Linked DNA regions of Blastopirellula marina. Each later gene encodes a partner of the first gene's protein in a complex. Links are inferred from orthologs where the notes say so. Each region holds a gene or a part of one and is shown in the gene's direction. Other genes may lie near its edges.

The links.
Region 2: the proteins of tsaE (region 1) and tsaD are in contact, whole or in part, in a crystal structure (PDB 6N9A), measured with the Thermotoga maritima proteins. The link is inferred for Blastopirellula marina from one-to-one orthologs. Residues at the interface, in WP_004082108.1 of Thermotoga maritima: Leu37, Gly38, Lys46, Lys57, Val59, Lys60, Ser61, Thr63, Phe64, Thr65, Leu66, Met67, Val69, Pro71, Tyr82, Arg83, Leu84, Asp86, Asp88, Phe89, Asp93, Ile128, Asp130, Glu131, Arg134; in WP_004082750.1 of Thermotoga maritima: Cys10, Asp11, Arg49, His50, Leu82, Gly84, Gly135, Gly136, Glu154, Thr155, Leu156, Asp157, Asp158, Ser159, Glu162, Asp165, Lys166, Arg169, Leu170, Tyr175, Lys213, Thr214, Leu217, Tyr218, Gln221, Arg222, Asn324.

What each region holds. Positions count from the first base shown.
Region 1 is NZ_PUIA01000035.1:351,461-362,636, forward strand. What follows is about bases 1,542-4,365. They hold tsaE (tRNA (adenosine(37)-N6)-threonylcarbamoyltransferase complex ATPase subunit type 1 TsaE), read left to right. Parts: upstream 1,542-2,630; coding sequence 2,631-3,101; downstream 3,102-4,365. Other genes in these bases: C5Y96_RS11355 (hypothetical protein), read right to left, coding at 1,542-1,989; C5Y96_RS11365 (hypothetical protein), read left to right, coding at 2,402-2,617; C5Y96_RS11375 (hypothetical protein), read left to right, coding at 3,138-3,512; C5Y96_RS11380 (hypothetical protein), read right to left, coding at 3,475-4,161. Outside these bases: C5Y96_RS11350 (DUF1559 domain-containing protein), read right to left, coding at 1-666; more of C5Y96_RS11355, read right to left, coding at 730-1,541; C5Y96_RS11385 (hypothetical protein), read right to left, coding at 4,398-4,886; C5Y96_RS11390 (DUF1559 domain-containing protein), read right to left, coding at 5,052-6,110; C5Y96_RS11395 (YciI family protein), read right to left, coding at 6,587-6,925; ATP-dependent protease ATPase subunit HslU, read right to left, coding at 6,972-8,315; ATP-dependent protease subunit HslV, read right to left, coding at 8,315-8,854; C5Y96_RS11410 (hydrolase), read left to right, coding at 9,175-9,741; C5Y96_RS11415 (CHAD domain-containing protein), read right to left, coding at 9,738-10,676; C5Y96_RS11420 (Ppx/GppA phosphatase family protein), read right to left, coding at 10,688-11,176. UniProt on the Escherichia coli protein: Required for the formation of a threonylcarbamoyl group on adenosine at position 37 (t(6)A37) in tRNAs that read codons beginning with adenine.
Region 2 is NZ_PUIA01000057.1:363,239-374,491, forward strand. Bases 4,437-7,337 are described here. They hold tsaD (tRNA (adenosine(37)-N6)-threonylcarbamoyltransferase complex transferase subunit TsaD), read left to right. Parts: upstream 4,437-5,326; coding sequence 5,327-6,349; downstream 6,350-7,337. Other genes in these bases: C5Y96_RS18630 (S41 family peptidase), read left to right, coding at 4,437-5,310; C5Y96_RS27625 (hypothetical protein), read right to left, coding at 6,394-7,337. In the rest of the region: C5Y96_RS18610 (RtcB family protein), read right to left, coding at 1-906; lhgO (L-2-hydroxyglutarate oxidase), read right to left, coding at 981-2,189; C5Y96_RS18620 (MTH1187 family thiamine-binding protein), read right to left, coding at 2,204-2,536; C5Y96_RS18625 (DUF1207 domain-containing protein), read left to right, coding at 2,733-3,836; more of C5Y96_RS18630, read left to right, coding at 3,967-4,436; more of C5Y96_RS27625, read right to left, coding at 7,338-10,302; C5Y96_RS18645 (hypothetical protein), read right to left, coding at 10,666-11,253.

The sequences.
Region 1 (11,176 bases):
CACGATTGCGTTGTTCAAGTAGTACTCACTGCTGGTGCTGCCGCCAATCCAAAGCGTTCCTTTCTTTTGCGTCCAACCGGACTTCAACAGGGTGCTGCGTTCACCGACCATGGCAACATTGCTCAAACCGTCGGTCATATCTCGGAACTTAACAAAGGAATTGTCGTAGAAAGTCCCGTTGGCACCGCTTCCCTTCAGATAGTGAGCACCACCGACACCGGTATAGTTCGACTTGCCATAGTCATGCAGGTGACTGTTCAGTCCACCGGAAGGATCTGAAGGGCAGATGAACGCATCCACGACCGTTTTCGCGAAAGGATCCATGGCGGTGATATTGAACCAGGCCTGCTTGTAAGCACCGGCCGCCTTCATCTCGTCGTACAGGGCCGACTGTTCGACAAACGGCAACAGGAACGTTCCCCAGCCCATGTAGTTGTTGCTGCTACCCACATCAATCCAACCAGCCGGCAGTGACTGGAAGGTGTCGTGGTAGTTGTGCATCGCCAATCCCAATTGCTTCAGGTTGTTGTTGCACTGGGTACGGCGAGCCGCCTCGCGAGCCTGTTGCACGGCCGGCAGAAGCAAGGCAATAAGAACGCCGATAATCGCAATGACTACCAACAGTTCCACCAAGGTAAACGCCGATTTCTTTTTAGTGACTTTCATTGCTCTCTTCTAAAACGTAGTAACTGAAAGTGATAAACGCTTTACAAATCCGCCGAATCATTGCTATGCCAAAGGCAACGCCTGAGAAAAGATCTGGTCGTCACCATCTATTTCTGCCGCCTCGACGCGCAGGTACGTGTGTTTTCCCAGCACGGCCGAACCCTCTGGTAAACTCCAATGGCAAACCTGGCCCGACTGCTCGTGCAGTCTCCCCTTGGCAGATACGACGCGAATCTTACATGGCGTAGAGACTTCAACTCGAAGTTGCCCGTTGGTTATTTCCAAGCGAGTCAATTTGATCCGCCCCTTGAGCGAAGCGTAGAAATTGCCATTGCGATACGCTCTCAAGCAGGCCGCCGGCAGATCCTTCGCTGGCGTCTTGGCATCGACCAAAAGGACGTTTTGCCCACGGAAATCCGGATCCGAATTATGAGCATGATCGGAAACCGCAAAGCCGTAGCAGCGACGCCCGCTGGCCAGAATGGTGTCCCACTCTGATAGCGACCATCCTTTGCCGTTTAGCATCTCGGCCGTATTGTTCCAGATCTCGATTCCTAAAACGCGGGGATCAAAATCAAGCAAAGCAAGCAATTGTTCATGCGAAGTGCCGCTCCAGGTTGGATGATTGATCGTCACGCCGCCGCCGTCGGCAAACTGAAGATCCGCGAACATTCTTGTAAAAGCTTCTTTCCAAGGCATGCCGGTTCCCATCTTGTAGCCATACTTATTGAGCATGTACTTGCTACGAGCATCGAATGTGCCGCTGCAGAACTCGGAACCGACCGCATTGAAATGACCATTTGAATCGGTCATCGAGTGATGTTCAGCATTGGGGCAGATCACGACATCGGATGGAATCTGCGTGAAGCAAGGTCCCCCGACTTCAAATGGAATCGTTTCCTGCAACGACACCGGCAGTTTGTCGTACCAACCCAACTTGGGATCTTGAATGATTTCGTTCCAGCGAAACTGGCGATAAACGTAGCCTTCGCCTGGGATGGTGCAGAAATCTTGGCCAACATTGTATTGGCCAATTCGCTCGTCTGGCTTGCAAGGAGCGGAAGGATAGTAGTTGGAGATCGCCAAGTGCCGAAGCCCTCGGCGGCAAAGCATGTCAAGCGAACGCTGAGACCGGCAATGGGCGTGCGTAACCCCGCCAATCGCCTCAACGGAATCCCAATCGATATCAGCGTAGGGTGTCCGCGTTTGCGTGGTTGAATCATCGCCCCATGCATAGCCACCGGACAGCAACGCCATGCTTGCCAGGGGGGTTACCGAAAGAAAACTGCGTCGCGACGGCGAAATCGAGGAACGTTTTGGCATGAAGTTCATCGCTAGGGGAGGGAGTGCGAAACGCAAGAAGCACAATGACTTCTCAAGTCCATTCGATCCGTTAAGCAAGCCACAAACAAACGATTGCAACGCACGAATCAAGGGGCGCGCCGATCGAAATCAACACCCCTGGCTTAATCAACAAATTTGACTTCCAGTCATCAGCACGTGAACGTACAAGGTAACCATTGCCATTATTTCGTCCAGCCAGAACGAACGCATTCATCGAACATTAATGCCATTGTCACGTGATATCATTATTTCACCCCACAACGACAAAGAAGAAACCATTGAAAACTAATGAAATAAATCCATGACCGGTCAGACAGTAAAATAGACAAGGCATTTCACGATGCCTGGCCATTTCACGTAATCGACGAATGCGTCGTGTGACCATGGACAATTGCCGAAAGGAGAAGGCCCCGAGATCGACAACGGCGAAGATTTTGAACTGCTATTCACTGTCCCTGCGGCAGAAGCCGACCCGTTGCAAGCCCAATGGACGGAAGCAACGCGAGTGACAAAAATAGGAACCATGCAACCAGGCACCAAAATGTACCTGCTGGACGAATCGGGCCAGCGGCTGCCCCTCAAGCCTGAAGGTTTTTCGCACCGTTAATTAGCAAGCCGCCATGAGCACCATTACCTGGGAAGCCACCAGCGAAGACGATACCGCCAAGCTCGGAAGCATTCTGGCCGATGCCATCCCGCCAGGCACCGTCGTGGCCTTAAACGGCACGCTGGGTGCCGGCAAAACGCGGTTGGTCAAAGCGATGGCCGATAAGCTGGGCATCCCGGCCGAAGATGTCATTAGCCCGACGTTCGTCATCATGCAGCGCTACTTTGGCGGCAAAACACTCTACCACTTCGACGTCTACCGCATCAAAGACGACGACGAGTTCCTGGAACTCGGCCCGGAAGAATACTTCGACTCCGAAGGGATCACCCTTTTGGAATGGGCCGACCGCGTCGTCAACTGCCTGCCCCACGATTACCTGCGGATCGATATCGAAGTGCTGGGAGAAACGGCCCGGCAGTTCACGATCTCGTCCGTCGGGGCCGACTTGGAAAACGTTCCGCTGCTGGTGAAGGACGCGCTGTAATTCTTTCGCCAAATCCGATAGACCAAGGATTGGGCCATGAACCGCTCTGAACTCTTGCCTGCCTCGCTGAACTTCGTGGAAGAAAGCCACGCCGAGGCCACCGGGCGGTACCAAGGCTTCGGGCAAGACTTCTTCTCGGAGCTATACAACCAACTTCCGAGCCTTGCCAGGTCGTTCACGTTCTATCGCAACACCGATGGAACTGACGACCTGTGGGCCATCTGCCAGCAAGGTCCCATCCAGTTCGGCGTGCAGCTCGACCCGGACATCGAGGTGATTTGCGTTTGGGACAAGACAACGCACGAGGAAATCGGCACCTGGCAGCCGCAACCGATTCCATACGCGATTGATTGGATCAAGTGCCGCCGGCCAATTAATCTTCCGCAGAGATCAGATAACGAACGGCAATAAACGTCCTTTCATGCCATTTCGCTCTCTTTGTCCCCAAAGGCATGTCCGGGGCAATCAAAGTCAACGTCTTACTGTTGCTAACCCAATTCCACTTTTCGGTTCCCTTGTCGTCGGCCGTAAAGTCGAGTGGAACAACGGCAGGACGTTCCAGGTCAATATACAGGTAGCCTGTGCAAATCTTTCCCGACAAAGAATCCGAGAAAGAAAACGTGAAACCGCGCTGATCGCTTGTGACTTCACCCACCGCATGAATGGCGATCCAGTGCCCACCTTTGCTGTTCCATTCATACTTGTCATCCTTCTTGTTATGCTCGGCAGCCATGGCGCGAACACTCAGCAAAGGATGGAAGCCCCGGTCGATCGATGCGGACATCAAAGCGTGGCAACGCTTGACAAACTCTTCAGGCGACTCGTCATCTTCGCGGTTAAGGTAGGTGCCCGAGACGCTGGGCGTTTGATTTTGCGGCCATATCTTTTGCAACATTTGCAGCAAATCGACGTCAGCGACTCCGTTCTCTTTGGTGTAAGCCGCTCTCCGCGCGCCGTACGGAATGGATTCTCCGTCGCCAAAATCGTTGATGAAGGACTGGGCCTGATCCTGAAGACTATCCCCTTCGAGCAAGGCCAACACTTTGGCATTTTTTGCCATCGATAGACTATTGACGACAGCACAAGGCCCGCACCCGTTTGGCCCGATTTCAGCCTGGCCGATCACTTGGGCATTAGCAACTTGGGCAGCCAAAGCCAAGCAGAGGCACATAAAAGGCAACTTCGTCACTCGATTGAGAAACCAATTTAGAGCGATCATGCTTAGTGGCTATGTCACACATAAAATGAAAAGAAGGGGATGAACCTCAAAACCAAGCGGTCTTATGCTGCCAAGCATCACCGCTCAAGACTAAAATCGAAATGGTTTTTACCACGTTGAACCGTGACCGATAACTCAGAAGAATCTACGGCTGCATACTTTTCAGGAATCAAGAAAACCGTTTTCCCTGGTTTTTGGAGAGGAGCAAGAGGATCGAGATTCTGCATGCTGTCGTAGTCAATCTCGTTTCCTTTCTCATCGACCTCAATGGTTTTCGAGATCAACACCACGTACTCGCCCTCTAAGGCACCATCTCGATCGGCATTCAAGGTGAAAAGCTGAAAACTTCCATTCGCTAACGTTATCCCAGATGCAGTCTTGCCTTCCATTTTGGGCTTAAAGATAACCATGGCGCCTCCCACTTCTTTTCCATCGATTGTCACTGTTCCCGTTACTGGCTGAACATCTAACCCCGAGGAGGAACATCCAGTGAGATGAACAAGACAAATAAATCCGACTAGAAGCGGAAAAGCAATTCTCCCTTTTGATCCTACGAATGATTTCATCACTGCTCATGCCCTGTTAATTATTTGGAGAAATATACAAATCGCGTGAATGGTTTGCCTTCAAATCTGAACTTGAACTGAGACGTGCAACAAAACAGAGACCTTTGGCTCTGCTTTGTCACAACGAAATTCTCATATCGGGCAAAGTTATGCGAAAAGCAATCCCTACAAAGCAGGAATTGTTTCTCCGCCAGAAATAGAGCCAAGTGATCCAATCACTCCAAAGCTGCTTCCGCCGCCAGCTGGTGGTGCTGAAGCCATGGATAGTGTCGGATCTCCTGCATCGATCGTATTCGAGATGAACGTAACTGATCCGTCACCGAATGCCACCATAGCACCGCCTGGGTGGTAGCTTGACAAAGGATAGCCAGCAAAGTTGTGTTCGCCGGACCCCCAACCTAAACAAGAGGGAGAATTGGGAGGGGCTGTGGTTGTTATCGAACTGTAAAGAAAGGTCCCGTCACCCCATCGGCGACCACTAAAGTCCCAAGCCGTTCCCGTGGCTTGGAATTGTTTGGGGTTATTAGGATCTAAGTTCGCAATACAGCCTGCAGGCTTGTCAGCCCGAAGATAAGTACCCGTCTTGGCGTTACGTCCATCGCCTGGCGCACAGATGGCACGTTCCCCAAGAAGAATGCTGTTACTCAAGCCGTCGGTAAAGTCACGGAATTTTAATGGATCTCGGAAACGGAACGCCCCACGATAATATTGGATGTAGTCCGCTCTAGCATAGTCAACAATTCTGTCGCCGATATTTGCCCTGTAGCTCAGCCCACCTGGCTGAGCTACATCTTCCCGTGAGCCTTCAGGATCAGAGGGACACGTGCGAACTTCAAATCGAGTTACCCACGGCTTATAGTTCGTATCCCATGGAACTGCAGGTCCGGAACTATAGTTTGTTGTTCCGTTCACAGAAGCAGCCGTTCCACCGGCCTTGATCATTTCCGAAATGTTCTTTTGTTCCATAAATGGAAGAAGATAGACAATCCAACTGACCCGATTTTGAAGTCCAGAGCCTAGTGCCGGCAATTCGCTGTACGTGTCGTGATGCATGTGTGCGGCAAGTGCCCATTGCTTGAGATGGTTCGTGCACTGAGCTCTTCGCGCTGCCTCTCTGGCTTGTTGCACCGCTGGCAACAACAGAGCAACAAGTACACCGATGATTGCTATCACAACAAGCAATTCTACAAGTGTAAACGCGTACCGATTTCGAGATAAGAACATTGATTAATTGCCTTGTATTTGAGAAAGAAAAGGAAATAAAACAAGACGACCACTGCCTGCAAAACACCCAAAGGAAGTACTTTACGGACTATTAAATAAATATGCAAAAAAACGCATGGAGGGTCAATAGAATGCGAAAAGAAAAATTGCATTTCGGGCAAAGTATACAAGGAGAAGGCGAAAAATGAGATGGAAAGGCACTATAGAAAACTCAACCCCACTAGAGAGTCGTCCATTGTGGGTCAGTGACTTCCGGTGCAATTCTTTGTGTCGACTTCAGCCGGATTTGCCTCAAACGAAGTTGCCTTGGCGGCGTTTGATCATGCTCATCACCGTTTCGACTTGGCTTATTTGGCGGTTGGTGTTGGCGTCGAAGCGAAGCTATATCAGTCGGCGGTAACGACCACTCGCTGGTTTTTCGGTTTTCAGGAGGTTGTGAAACGACCTCTAGCAGGGTGCATAGCAATGCTCCGACCTTACGACTCGGAATCAAACCCGAATACTCGCAGCTCTTGATCACAGCGACACGCTTTCGCGATACGTGCGGCCCAGGCGATCGCCTCCTCACGTGATGGCACTTCGAGTACCAGAAAACCACCGTTGAGCGGAGGTGCCCACGTATAGCCTCCCTTAGTGACGGAGCCATCGGCCGATACGAGAACAGGCGTCACGCTTTCATCAACGCCACCGCCGAAAACGTAGACGCCTGCTTCCTTCGCCTCGCGAACAACGGCATGCGAGTCGTGACTGACCGCTTCCATCTCGCTGTCAGGTACCTTCATGGCAGCACTGGGGAATGAAATGAGATACTTCACGATGATCTTCTTTCCCTTAGAATTCCGCGGCTTTAACGCGACACACCTACAAAATAAACCGGCTCAGGTCCTCATCCTTGCTCACGTCATCCAGCCGCTGCTTCACGTACGCGGCGTTGATCTCGACCGTGCTGTATTTCATGTCAGGGGCCTCGAAGCTCAGCTCTTCCAACAGGCGCTCCATGATCGTGTATAGCCGCCGGGCTCCGATGTTTTGCGTCGTTTGATTGATCTGAAACGCGTACGAGGCGATCTCTTCCAGGGCGTCACTCGTGAAGCGCACGGCCACTTCTTCCGTCTTCATCAGTTCGACGTATTGCCGCGTGAGGGACGACTTCGGTTCAGTCAGAATCCGCACGAAATCTTCCTTGGTCAAGTCCGATAGTTCGACGCGGATCGGGAAGCGGCCTTGCAGTTCTGGCATCAGGTCGCTGGGGCTTACCTTGTGAAACGCACCGGCGGCGACGAACATCACGTGATCGGTGTTCACGTAGCCATACTTTGTCTGGACGGTCGTGCCTTCCACGATCGGCAGCAGGTCGCGCTGCACCCCTTGGCGGGAAACGTCAGCCCCGGCTTTCCCTTCGCCAGCGACAATCTTGTCGATCTCGTCCAGGAAGATCATTCCCAGGTTCTCGGCCAGTTCGATTGCCGCTTCGTAAATCCGTTCCTTATCGAGCAGCGCCTCCGTTTCCTGTTCGATCAGCACGGTGCGAGCCTGGGTCACGGTCATTTCGCGGCGGGTCGTATTCTTAGGCATGATCTTTTCCAGCATCCCTTGCAGATCCATGTCCATCTGCTCCATGCCCATCCCGCCGATCATCACCGGCGTCCCCTTTTGCTCGACGGTTAGTTCGACCGTGCGGTCTTCCAACTGGCCCGATTCCAGCATCTCTTTCATCCGCTGGCGCGAACGCTCGTGCTTCTCTTGCTCGTCCGCTTCGCCGGTCGAAAGGGCAGGGCGGGGAGAGATCAACTGATCGAGCAGCCGCCGCTGAGCCCGCTGGTGGGCTTCCTCTTTCACCGCTTCGCGCTCGGTCTCGCGCACAATGCCGATTGCGTTCTCGACCAGATCGCGGACCATGCTTTCGACATCGCGGCCGTAGTACCCCACCTCGGTGAACTTGGTTGCTTCGACCTTGATAAACGGAGCCCCGGTCAGCTTCGCCAGGCGGCGGGCTATCTCGGTCTTCCCCACGCCGGTCGGGCCGATCATCATAATATTCTTCGGCGAAACTTCCTGCTGCAGTTCTTTGGGCAGGTGCTTGCGCCGCCATCGATTACGCACCGCGATGGCGACGGCCCGCTTCGCTTCGTTCTGCCCAACGATATCGGCATCAAGCATTTTCACAATTTCGCGCGGCGTGAGTTCCTGATTAGCTTGTGACATTAGTCCATCTCCACGCGATGAATTTTGATGTTATCGTTCGTGTAAATGTCGATCGCCGCGGCGATCAGCAAACTTTCGCGGACGATCTCTTCGGCCGACAGATCGCTATGCTTGACCAGCGCCTTGGCCGCCGCGGTGGCGTAGTTGCCCCCTGAGCCAATCCCCAGAATGCCGTCGGTCGGTTGAATGACATCGCCGGTGCCAGAGAGCAGCAGCGTCTGATTCGCATCGACCACCACCATCAGCGCCTCCAACCGCCGCATCGCCCGATCGGTGCGCCACTGCTTGGCCAGTTCGGTCGCAGCCTTGGGGACGTTGCCGGGAAAATCTTTGAGGAACGACTCGAAGCGTTCCATCAGCGCGAACGCATCGGCCGTGGAGCCTGCGAAACCGCACCACACTTTCCCGCCCAGCAGAGGCCGGATCTTCGACGCGTCCGATTTCATTACGCTGGTGTTCATGGTAACTTGGCCATCGCCGCCGATAGCGACTTCACCTTTGTGGCGCACGGCCAGAATGGTCGTCGAACGAATTCGCATGAGGGTGTCCTCGCGAGCTTTCTATGCAATTGCTAGGCTAAAGGTCTTGGCTTTGTATTGTGGCCCAATTTGAGCAAGTCGGCTAGGACTAGCGTCAGAGGTCACAGAGAGCACCGAGGGAAGAAGAAAGAGGATAAACCACAAATTACACAGATGGGCGCGGATAAGAGAAAGAAAAAAGGACTGTGTGCCCCCAGCCTCTTTCGTCAGCCCCAAGGGGGCGACATATCGCAGTGAAAACTGCACGAACGACTTCAACCTTGTTTCGCGCCCCTGTGCTTAAGAACGAATTCAAACGCAAACTATCCCCATCACACCTTATGTCTGAACCACTTCCTAATCCGCTGTTGATGACGCCTGAGAACACCGTGCTGTTGATGATCGACATGCAGGAAAAATTACTGCCGTCGATTCCCGATGCCAAGCAAGTTGTCTGGAATGCAAGCCGGCTGCTCGATGGGGCAGAGATCTTAGGCATTCCGGCCCTGGGTACCGAGCAGTATCGCAAAGGGCTCGGAGCAACCGTCGAGCCACTAGCCGCCAAGCTGGGCGACATGCCCGACAAGCTCCACTTCAGCAGCTGCCAATCGGTGATCGCCAAGCTGGAAGAGCTTAACCGGCCGAAAATCTTGATCGCCGGTATCGAAGCCCACGTCTGCGTGCAGCAGACCGCACTTGACCTGCTTTCGCTGGGGTACGATGTTTACCTGGCGACCGATGCGGTGAGTTCCCGTTACAAGCACGATCGCCGGATTGCTTTGCGGCGGATGGAATCGACCGGCGTCACGCTGACCACCACCGAGGCCGCGCTGTTTGAATGGTGCCGCGTCGCTGGCACGCCGCAGTTTAAGCAGATCAGCCAGTTGGTACGCCAAGAGCGTCCCTAAGCGATCGGTGCCAAGCCGAGCCCGCCCAGGTATCGGTCGAAGCGCTCTTTCAGCTCTTGGGCTCGGGCCTCGGTCCACCAGACCCGGAATGCTTCGGCCTTCTCGTCGAACTGGATACGTTCGTGGTCGGCCAGTTGCAACAGAAACGCCGGGAACTTCTTGGTGGCCGTTTCGTTCTGCCAGCGTTGGATCTTCTCGACGGCCATGTGATGGTCGTTGATCGCCCCGAGCTTCGACTGCACCTCTTCGAACGCCGGGTACAGCTCTTCGCGAAAACAATCGGGAAAGCCCCCTTCGACCAGCTCCATCGCGTAGCGGACCTTCTTTCCTTCAATTCGCATTTGATGCAGCGACTCAGGCGATTCGCCCAGCATTTGCGAGAAGTGAAAGAAGCGAACCACCAGCGGTTCGAGCAACGTAGGTGCCATCTGCTGCAACGTTTCTTCTTCGGCGACTTCGCGCCACCGGGTCCGCAGGACGACCCCTTCAAACTTCTTGGCCAGGTCTTCTGATTTCGCCCACTCCCAGGCTTGCACCAACGCAGGCTGCGCGGCCTTACGCAGGCCCTTCAAAAACGTCAGCACCTCGGCTTTGTCGTCGTCGCCGATAACGAACTTGGCTTTGCGAATCCGCCTGGTGAAAACATCCAAATCACGGGCATCGCCGCCTGCTTTGCGCAGCTTCTGGGTTGCCTTACGAACGAGCGTCGAACGCTTCAGCGGCAACAGCGTCGCAAACAACTGGAGTGCGGCCTGCGTGCGGCGCGACCATGTCCGCAAATAATGGACATACTCGACATCTTCTTTCCAGCGATTCGCGGCCAGCGGCAAGTACTCGAGCATGCGGGCAGAACGCGTGCTGATCGCTTCCTTGGCCACTTCAGAAATGGGGTGCCCTGGTTCGATGGTACCCAGCCAATTGGTGTTCTTTCCCATGGAGCTAAACTCTAGTCATTCATAACACGATCGACGGCGGGGCGATGCAGCCCGAACCGAATGTCGGTTTCGAATGCCTTGCAAAACAACTCGGTGCGAGATCGGGCTGCCCACAAATCGACCTCGGGGTCGCCGGTCGCCTCGATCGAAACATAGACGTGGTCGGGATGCTTGGTAACTTCCACCTTGGAAACCTGCTGGCGGTGGCTGCGATCGAGCGCCCCGGCCACGCGCAAGATGGCCGCCAACTGCTTGACCCGCGTTTGATCGCTTTCGCTCAGACGCGTGAAGTTCGTGTGCTTCTTCTTGGGGTTCGCCCCACGATGATACCGCGCCACATTGGCCACAATTTCCAGCGCATGACGCGAGAAGCCTGGTAGCTGACTGTTAACAATCAAGCTGTAGCTATGCTTGTGGTGCTTCTCGTAATTGATCAGGTAACCCACGTCCTGTAGCATGGCTGCCGCGTAGATCGTTTCGTCGTCGGTCTCTCGCAGATT
Region 2 (11,253 bases), on another replicon or contig:
GCGTCCCATCAGGTTCATGGCTTCCCAGTACTCCTGACCTTCTTCACTATCCAGCGTCAACCACGCCAGATTTTTCAATGCTTCGTACTTCTTCGGCAACTTCGTGCGCGCAATGTTGCTATAAGTACTGCAAACGGCCGCGCCTGCACCACGGCTTCCACTATGGCTCAACAGTGCAACGTACTCGCCTGGTTTCAAATCGAACGAATCATCTGATACATCGCCTTCGCTGATCGTCAGCACACCGAATTCCACGAAGTGATTCCCGGAACCGGACGTTCCCAACTGCTGCCATGCCTTGTCCTTCGACTGGCGAGTCACCTTCGAGATGTTCCAGTTTTCGTCCATCACGTCGTGCTGCTGCGGCTTCTGATGGACCGAACCGACACCGAACCGCGTTCCCTTTTCGAGCGCAAGGCAGTAGTCCTCAAACCGGGAATCAAGCGACTCCAGCTTCGTGTCCAAGACGCTTAGCTTCATGCGGCACGCGATGTCGACACCAACCGCGTACGGCACAACAGCCCCTTCCATGGCCAAAACACCACCGATTGGCAGGCCATATCCCACGTGCGCATCCGGCATCAGAGCAGCACCCGAAACGTATGGCAACTTACAGGCTTCGCGCATTTGCGCATGAGCCATCTCGTCGATGTCGTCACCCCAGGTACGGTAGTCAACCTTTTCACGCAGTGGTTCGATAGTCGGGTCTTCCGTCAACACAGCGGCCAACGGACCGTAGCAAGGATCGTTCACATACGCGTTCGGCGCAGCGAGAACTTCCTTCACCTGCCGCTTTAAATCGGCACCGCGCAGGCCATGCGTGGTCGCGGCGCTCGATACGGCTTTAACTGCTTCGGTCAAAGCGTATTCCGGAACTCCCAACTGCGTTAATTGACGACGATTCATGACGTCTCCTCTTTATTCCGTTCATTTCCTTATTTGAACGCATTAGTCCCCATTGGTCGCCTGAAGGTTCACGCCTACGCATCCAAAACATCGGCCGCCTTTTCGGCAATAAAGGCACCAATATTCAAAGAAGCGGTCGCAGCTGGACTCGGAGCATTGAGAACGTGGATAAAATTGCCTTCCTTTTGAATAACAAAATCGTCGACTAATGATCCATCCTTACGTAACGCTTGTGCTCGCACACCAGCCGGGGCAGCGATCAGGTCCTTAGCACGTACGGCAGGAACAAGGCGTTGCAGCGAGGCGAGAAAGGCTGACTGGAAATAGGATCGTCGAATCTCTTCGAAGCCGACACTCCAATGTTTCGCGGCAAGTTTATGAAGGCCACGATACCCGACGGCATCCCAAAGATCCCGTAAATTGACATCCCATTTTCGATACCCTTCGCGAGCAAATGCCAGAACCGCGTTCGGGCCACATTCGACACTTCCGAAAATTGTCCGCGTGACATGGATACCCAAGAAGGGAAACGCAGGATCCGGTACCGGGTAAATCAGATTTCGACACAAATGCTGTGCCTTCTCGGAAAGCTCGTAGTATTCACCTCGAAATGGAACGATTTTCACCTCGGGCTGTTGGCCGCACATTTTGGCGACTCGATCGCTTTGCAGCCCAGCACAGTTGACCACCAGCGACGCTTGAAATGCTCCGTTGTTCGTTTCGAGAATTACCTGTTTTTTGACGTGCGTAACGCCTAGCAAGCGAGTATTCGTATGAATCTCGCCGCCGTGTTCAAGGATGAGTTCACACAACCGAAAGCAAACGCGACGATAGTCGATAATGCCGGCATTTTTAACTTGGACGGCTGCAATTCCGCGGCAATATGGTTCAATGGCCCGCAGTTGATCGACATTCAACTTGACGCAATCGACCCCATTTTTTTGCCCCCGCTGGTAGATATCATCCAGGCGTCCAAGCTCGCTTTCTTCGGTCGCGACAATTACCTTGCCGCAGATTTCGTGTGGAATATCATGCTGCTCGCAGAAGTTCTGCATCGCCAATCGCCCCTCGCGACAATTGATCGATTTCAACGAGCCAGGCTTGTAGTAGATGCCTGAATGTAACACACCGGAGTTACGACCAGACTGATGCTGCGCGAGCACCTTCTCTTTCTCCAGAACGATAACCTGATGATCGGGAAAACGACGCGTGATCTGGTAAGCGGTCGCCAGGCCGATAATTCCGCCTCCCACCACACAAACGTCTACTTCAGGTGTATCCATACTTGGGCCGATTTCTATTCCGATTTGCTGGAAGCTTGAATCGTCTTCAAGGGCACATCCACCTTTTCCAAGACACTATTCACCTTCGAATCGAGCCTACCTTGGTAGCCTCGGCGATAGTCCAGCTTGGCTGTGCAGGTTATGCGATCGCAGTCTTCAGACATGGCCTCTAGACATTTCTGCAACACCGCTAGCACCTGTTCGATTTCCCCCTCGATGATAGTGCCCATCGCATGCAAACGGTAATCGAGTCCGCTAGCAGCGATTATTTTCAAACTTCGCGCGACGTATTCGCTCACGGAATCTCCCTTATTAAGCGGAGACATACTGAATTCTAAGAGAACCATGGAAGACGTTTCTTGCCTTAAAAAAACGGGGGATCAGATTTAGTTTACCGATGCACTATTTTGATAAAAAGTGATCTTGGGGTCCGCCTTGCACCTCGTTACACTTCGCTGTCATCCTCGGTACCCGATTATGCCGATAAGCATGGTTATCGCGGATGTATTAAACAAAATGCTATCAGGTACTCCCCACCTTGCGATGATATTTCACGTCCGGTTCATAGTCATTCTGATTCTCAGCAGTCTCGCGCTGCCTTCACTGGCTAGTGCGCAGACCGGACTTGCCTGGCCTGATCCGACGAACATATTTCCGGGCCAACGATCCCAGTACCTGGAACCCATTCTCGATTTTCCCACAGATGAGCGGGCACCTCAAATCCAGGCGGTCGCCTACGAAAATCCGTTGGGACAGCCAATCATTAATGGTGGCCTGACGATGATCAATCAGCCAGGTCCCGGTCAGTCGCAGTGGATCGAGCCTACCTATTCAGATTCATACTACGAACGACCACTCGCGATGGTCGAAGAAGATGCCCCATACGAATGGTCTATCTTACCTGCTGGTATGGTCTATAAGTCATATCTGACTGGACAGAAAGAATCTCGCCTCTCAGCACAACTGATCAAAATCACCGACGATAACTCGATGCTCGACGGTAATCTGGGTGGTCGTTTTGGTGTTTTGCGATACGGTCGCGATTCGTCTTTTCTTTCAGACGGTATTCAATGGGATGTCGAAGGCTCTGCTCACGTTCGGCTTGACATTCCCGAGGACGTCGACGTTCGATCAGTGGATTTTCGTGCCGGCACTCAGCTCACCTGGAGCTACGCCGACAATCCACGCCATCGCTCGCGATTCGGCTACTACCACCTAAGCTCTCACTTGGGTGACGAGTTCCTGCTGAAGAACCCAGGCTATGACCGCCTGAACTACGCACACGACCTGCTCATCTTTGGGCATTCCTACTACTTCACTACCAAGCTGCGAGTCTATGGCGAAGTGGGCTGGGCGTTCTACCATTTAGTCGCCGACCCCTGGGAATTCCAATTCGGTGTTGAATGGGCTCCCAACGAGCGAACCGGCCCTTGGGGCGAACCTTTCCTGGCCGTGGGTACGCATCTACGTCAGGAAGTAAATTTCGGCGGAAGCTTTGTCGTGCAAACTGGTTGGGCCTGGGTGGGGGACATTCCAGGCCGTACCCTACGCATGGGGCTTCATTATCACAACGGCGATAGCACTCAGAATTCGTTCTACAACAATTTTGAGCAGCAAATCGGATTCGGTATCTGGTACGACTTCTAATCACCGGCTCATCAGTCTTTCAATTGCCGCATTTTTCCCTGGGTCCTATAATTTCTCCCAGGTCATACTTGCGCGCAGCTGAACCCTATTCGCGCTAGTCCATCAGTCATTCAGGTGAGGATGTCATTCCATGCCATGGAAATACCGCTTCTTGTTCGTTCTGATTGCTACCCTCGGAGCGTCCAACTTCTTATCCGCCGCGGAAGTCGCTAAAAGCGAATCCCCCACTGATCCTGAAAATGTCTATGCGAATGTCGACGAAGAGTACGTCGAGCTAATTCAACTGTTCGCGGATACGCTTGATCAGGTCGACCGAAACTACGTCAAGGACGTCGATCGTCGAGCGCTGATGGAAGCCGCCATTCGAGGCGTGATCTCTAAGCTCGATCCCTATTCCAATTACATCGCACCGGAAGACCTCGAACGGTTCAAGACTGGCGTGGACAGCGAGTTCGGTGGTATCGGCATTCAAGTTTCAACCCGGGACGGGCACCTGGTGGTGACCAGCCCACTGTTTGGTACGCCAGCCTACGCAGCGGGGATTATCGCTGGTGATCGCATTACCCATATCGAAGGGGAAGAGACCAAGGGCCTTTCGATCGACGATGCGATTAAGAAGCTGAAAGGGCCAGTGGGAACCGAAGTCACCATGACCGTTTATCACCCCAGTACCTTCACGAGCGAAAAGGTGAGCGTCCGTCGCGAAATGGTCCAGATTGAAACAGTGATGGGGGACGAACGCCTGGAAGGCGGAAACTGGGACTACATGTTCGATCATGCCGACAAGATCGGCTACGTGCGGGTCTCTGCATTCAGCCGCCACACTGCCGATGATCTGCATAAGGCAATTACACGCCTGCTGGATGACGGCATGAAGGGCCTTGTACTCGATCTACGGTCTAACCCTGGCGGTCTTTTGACTTCAGCGGTCGAGATCTGCGACATGTTTATCGAAGACGGAAAGATTGTCAGCACCGAGGGACGCAATTCCCCCAAACGTGTCTGGACGGCCGAAAAGGAAGGAACTTTGCCCGATTTTCCGATGGTCGTCTTGATTGACCACTACAGCGCCAGTGCCAGCGAAATCTTGTCGGCCTGCCTGCAAGACCACGACCGAGCAACGATTATCGGCGAACGAAGCTGGGGCAAGGGAAGCGTCCAGAACATCATTGAACTCGAGGAAGGCAAAAGCGCCCTGAAGCTTACGACAGCCGGTTATCAGCGTCCCAGTGGCGAAAAGATCCACCGATTCGAAGGGGATACCGAAAGCGACAAGTGGGGCGTTTCCCCAGACGACGGAATGGACGTAAAGATGAGCCGTGAACAGAAAGTGGCTTACCATACCTACCGTCGCTTGCGGGATCAGGATACGATCATTCCACACCCGCCTGCCCCACAACCGGATCTTTCGGAAATCGACCCGGTATTAAGCAAAGGGCTTGAACAACTGAAGGCGGAGATTTCATCTTCCTGAACCGCACGCTCAAGCGATGAAAATCCTGACGATCGAATCGACCTGCGACGAGACTGCAGCCGCCGTTATTACCGATGATCTCCAGGTGTTATCCTCGGTCGTCGCCTCGCAGGATGAGCTTCATCAGAGGTTTGCCGGCGTCGTTCCAGAAATCGCGGCTAGAGCCCACTTGGAACGCTGCTTGCCCGTCATCGACGAGGCAATCCGGAAAGCCGATATCGAACTAAAAGATATCGATGCCGTTGCGGTCGCCAACATGCCAGGTCTTGCTGGCTCACTTCTAGTGGGCGTTACGGCAGCCAAAACCCTGGCCTGGCTGCTCGGCAAGCCGCTGATCGGAATCAATCACCTCCAAGGGCATATCTATGCCTGCCAGGTGGCCTTCCAAAAGCCGATTTTCCCTTGCATCGGGCTGATTATCAGTGGCGGCCACTCGACGATTTACCACTGCAAGAGTCCGTTCGATTTCGAACCACTGGGGGGCACGATCGACGACGCCGCTGGTGAGTCCTTTGACAAAGTCGCTTCGATGCTTGGCCTTCCCTACCCAGGCGGCCCTTCGCTCTCGAAGTGTGCTCTGAACGGTAACCCCAAAGCGTTTGCGTTTCCTCGCCCGTTTCTAAACGACTCTTCGCGTCTCGACTTCAGCTTCAGCGGATTAAAGACAGCCGTACGCTACGAAATCGCTGGCCCTGGTGCAGTCAACTTCAAGTCGCTGGAAATTGACGACCAGCGTAAAGCGGACATTGCTGCCAGCTTTGAACAGGCGGTCATCGACTGCCTGGTTGGTAAAACGATGCAGGCCATGAAGAAGACCGGAATTCAGCGGATCTGCGTAGGAGGGGGCGTCGCGGCCAACAAGCGATTCCGTGCGGCACTAGAAGAAGAAGTCGCCGCAGCCGGTGGCGAGCTACTGATCGCTCCTATGCATCTATGCACAGACAACGCGGTCCTGGGTGCCATCGCCGTAGAAAAAATAAAAGCCGGGCAGGTCGATGATCTCTCGCTCGACGCACTACCCGGCTTAATTCGTAATTAGGGGCTCAATCTTCTAAGATTTTGCCCCTGGGCCAACCAGCGAAACTAGTTGACGTTGGTATTGGTCATGGCCCCCGTGTTCGTACCCTGGAAGGTGTACGAGGTCACTTCGCCGATCGACGAGAACAACGGCGTACCATTGAATCGCACATAGCGACGGTCGGCCGAAACCACGGCGAATGCCGAGAAGTTTGCACCTTCCGGAAGGGTCGTGATCACAGGACGATAACCCACCGAGTTTCGGACGCGACGAACAAAATCGTTCGATCCTTCCTCAACATCGGCAACGTATTCTTCCGAAGCAGTCGAGCCTTCAGCGGCATTGTTCAATTTGGCAGCGATCAACTCGCGAGTCATAGCCGCTTGAGTCTCTACAGCAACCTGAACCTGCTGTTCAGACAGGCTTTCCTTCCGGCGGCCTTCCGGCACAGTGAAGGTCACAAGAGCACCGTCCTTGCCAAGCTGCAACTGCTGACGTTCGTGGCGCTGATCCTCAGTACCGTAGTTGGTGAACACGTCCACTGTGATCTTGCTGGCAGTCACATCGCCCCAGACCTTACGGACGAGCATCTTGTAGTCACCCTTGAAACCCTTGGGGACAACATAGACTTCGTAGGCACCATCAGTACCGGCATCGGCCAGGGACGAAACAGCATCGCCCAGGAAGATACCGCCCGAGATGGTTCGAGGATTGTGCTGCGAGCAGACGCTTCCGCTAGGCTCTTCGACGATCAAGTCGAGATCCGATTCGCCCGACCAGGTCACCTTTACGATCGCATCGCGAACGAGTGCTTCTCGAATGCTTTCGTTGAACCGTTCGGCCACGTCATTTTTCTTTTCCGCCAGCAACTTCTGAAGCTGAGCTTTCGCAGTATTGAAAGCTTCCTGACGGATATCGAGATGCTCCTTCGGCCATTCCTGCGAGAGAATACCGATACAGGCCCATCGAATGGCATCTTCGTCTTCCAGACGCTTTGCAGCTTCCAAGCCCCAGGAATAGGGTTCAGGTCGCAGCGGCTCCATTTGGGAGACGTCTTGGTAAAGCTTTAACGCACGGGCATCCAGGTCCAGTCGCGTCATCAACTGTGCAACGACCAGCATGTGATTCGGGCCACCCGAGAAATCGATTGCACTCATCAAAGCACGTTCGATGTCTTGCTTTGGAGCATGGTCCAATTGCATGGCCAGGGCCATTGCTTCGTACATCCAAGGTTGAAGCTGACCGTCACGCAGAGCGAGTTGAATGACCCCGGTCACATCGCTGTAACGCTTGGCGGCCATCGCACGACGAACTTCGCTTCGCACGGCAGCTGCAGGAATCGTGGCTTGCGAATCAAAAGCTCGTTCCCACGCCTGAAGCCGAGTTTCGCCTTCGTTGACCTGGAGAATGAAAGCTTCCTGCTGGGCTTCAGCCGGCTTGGACGAAGCGTCAGCAGCTGGCTCTTGTGCGGGCTTCACGTCCTCGACTTTGGAGACAGCCTTTTCGTCGGCCACGGCAAACACACCACCGCCACCGCCGCCGAAACCATTGTTACCGCCGCCACCGCCAAAGCCGTTACCGCCACCGCCACCGCCGATACCACCGCCGACGCCGTTACCGCCGCCACCAAGGGTACCGATCTGAGCGGAAACTGGCAGCACGAGGTCGGCCACTGGATACACTTTCGTGATCAGTTCGCTCTCGGCTTCTTCTGGAGTAGTGATCATCAGCACTTCGTTGGCCACGATGTACGTCAGGTCCAATTCTTTCAGCATCAGACGCAGAGCAGAGCGAAGCGAAATACCTTCGATGTTACGGGTGACAGGCGTGTCGGTAGATAGACCAACGTCTTCCAGTGCTCGGTTATCGATCTGAATTTCGATACCGTGCAACTGCTTCAGATATCCCACCACTTCTTCCAGCGGCGTGTCGATAAACTGGATCTTGGTCTCGGATTCGAGTTGTTGGAAGATCTTTTGCTCGGCACTTCCCGTCGAAGCCAAGTCGACCGAACCATATTTTTCCTTACGATAGTAAATCTCTTCCCAGAATTCAGCATCTGGGTAGACGATTGGTGGTTCGTCTGGGAATGGAACACTGGACTTTTCAGCTTCGAACATCGTGTCGACAAATCGCTGATATCGCAGTTCCTTCAGAGCCGTGATCGAACGATAGTTACCGACGATGGTAGCAATCTCAACGCCTGCGACGGCAGCCTGATTGTAAGGGTCCATCGCTCGGACTTCTTGAGCACTGAGCAGGGCTTCGCTGTACTTACCTTCGTCCATCAACGCATCAAACATTTCCATGATGACACGAGCACGTTCTTCGTCACGAAGTAGCTGCTCGGTCAGAGCGATGCGTTCACGAGCGATCGCTTCTCGCTCGGCTGCCTCTGCACGGCGAGCTTCCACTTCCACCGCACGGGCAGACGATTCACGAATTGCGGCGATAATCTGGTTACGCAAACGAGCACGCACATCTGGGCTGAGATCTGGAGCACGTTCGACGTTATCCAGAAGCAGCTTCAATGCATTGCGTGTCCCATCAGGATCCGTGGTCATTCGACCACGAGCAGCGGCCAAACGATTGGTCACTTCTGCTTCGATGATACGAGCACTACGAATGGTGTTCAGATCAACCTCATTCAGAAACTGACCGTCATCTTCGCCAAGCGTCAGCGGTGCGGCCGAATCGTCCGATCCATCGTTCTGGAAAGCCACAAAGTGAACGGGAATACGACGGACCGAGGCACCACGATCAACGGGAGCCTTTTCTTCGGTCTTCGTCTTTTCATCGGACTTAGCAGCCGCCTTGGCGACAGCTTGAGCCCGCGGATGTCCTGGATCGATTTCCATGGCGGCTTGTGCCAGACGTGCAGCACCAACTTTGTCGCCAGCAGCGAGAGCCTGACCACCCAGCTTTGCGTATTGGTCGGCGGAAGCCATCAACACACTGGCCGTTTCGCGAAGACCGCCGGAACCCACTGTCGGCAGGTTCAGTCCATCATCTTTACGAGCCAGTTCGATCAACTGCGGCAAGTAGGCCTGATCATCATTGGTAGCTTCTGGTTTTCCGGTCCAAGTCCGAGCGAAAGCACCACTACCTTTAACTTCGACGCTCACTACGCCATCGGTGTCGAGCACACCCACGACGATTGAGTCGCGATCCGCACGCAGCGGCGGAAATTGTTTTGGGAAGGATTCAACTACGTTGGCCGAGAACTTGGCCGAAGCTGGCCAGATAACCGGCGTGGTCGCGGCGGCAGCCAAGCGAACGCCAGCTTCTTCCGATGGAGTTTCGCGATTATCAACTTCAACCATGCCGCCGGAGTGATTTGCCAAGGTAGCCAGAACTTCGATGTTACGCTCTGGTCCAATTGCCAGCGAGTTCAGCGCCACTTTGTTGCGGCGTAGCGTGCCAACGACTTCTTCTAACTCAGTCGGCGAGAGGAAATTTGCTTTGCTATTACCATCGCCGATATAGACAATCGAGCGATTCAATTTGCCAGACTTCGTGAAGACCGAAACAGCGTCTTCAATCAAAGTTTCCAGGTCAGTCGCCCCCAGAGGAGCACGCTTTTCCAACTTGGCGAATGCTTCGGAGATTTCACTGCCTTGAGGCGAAACGAAACTGCCGGTCATCGGAACGGCCATGATATCGCCAGCAAAAAGTTGAACCCGGCTATCGGATGGCAACGAAGCCATCAGCGCCTTAGCGGTGGCGATCGAATCGGTTCGGTAAACGCCTGCCTGGCTGGCAGAAGTATCAACCACCACCACAACTTCCGATGGGCTGGCTTCTGGTTTCTCATCAAGAGAAACACTCATGGCGAAGTAGCGGGGCCCGGCAGTTTGCTGATAGGTTGCGACGCGAGTGGCATCGCCCGCCGCAGCGGGAGCCACCATCAAAACGGCTAGCCCGATTGCCAAAAATGCCGAGAGACACTGCTCGAAGTGCTCACGCTTAGGCATAGTCGAAACTCCAAAAAAGAAATGGTGAGAAGTGTTGTTCGTTGCGACTCTGTTCCGAAATGGTCGCAGGTCAGCTGGCTGTAAACAGGTAATCCACAAACTGCACCTGCTCCTCAAATAAGGATAGCGCAAGGATTACCGCCCAGTCTGGATCCTAATTCTATTTCCCGCCTGCAAATACTGCCACCAAAAAACATCGAATCCGCTTAAGTTTAGCTGGATTAACATTTTGAGAAAATAGATGAAACGGGTCGTTCCTGCAGGCATCCCCACATTGAGGTAATCTGCCATGCCAAAACGGTCGCAAGGGAGCACATGCTCCCTTGCATAATACAACATAAACTGCGTTCAGCAATTGACTTACTAAAATCGCAGTAAATCTTGTAGCTGCGAGACACGATGGGCCGGCAGCAGTTCCGTTTTTCTGAGGGACGCAATGGCAATCGGCTGTGTGATGGCCGTCCAACGCTCTTGGATTGCCGAGAACAACTTGCTGACGGCAATTTCACCGGAAGCAATTGCTTGAACCTGTTCTCTTACAAAGACTTGAAACGATTCAGGCACTACAGGCTGGGCGTTCTGTTCGGCCAACAGAACCGGATCCACTTTGCTAGGCAGAACGTCGCTGTTTTCGTAGACGTAAACAACGGTCAGGTCATCCGTTACGAATACAAACCAGTCGTAAATTTCTGGCTCGAAGTAGTTGTTGTACTCATCGTATCCGTACGGATCGAGCGGGAATTTCGACTCATCCATCGCAATCAAGGCCATAACCTCTTCGCCTGTATTAACTTGCGGCAGATCATCCCATGCAATCTCCGACTCGATTGCCACTACCCGTTCACGACCCTTTTGGGCGGCGAATTCGGCTTTGATGATCGATCGTAAGTGTGCGTTGATCGAATCGTCAAAGTTCGCATAAATAGGGTTTGCCAGAAGGGCTTCCCATTG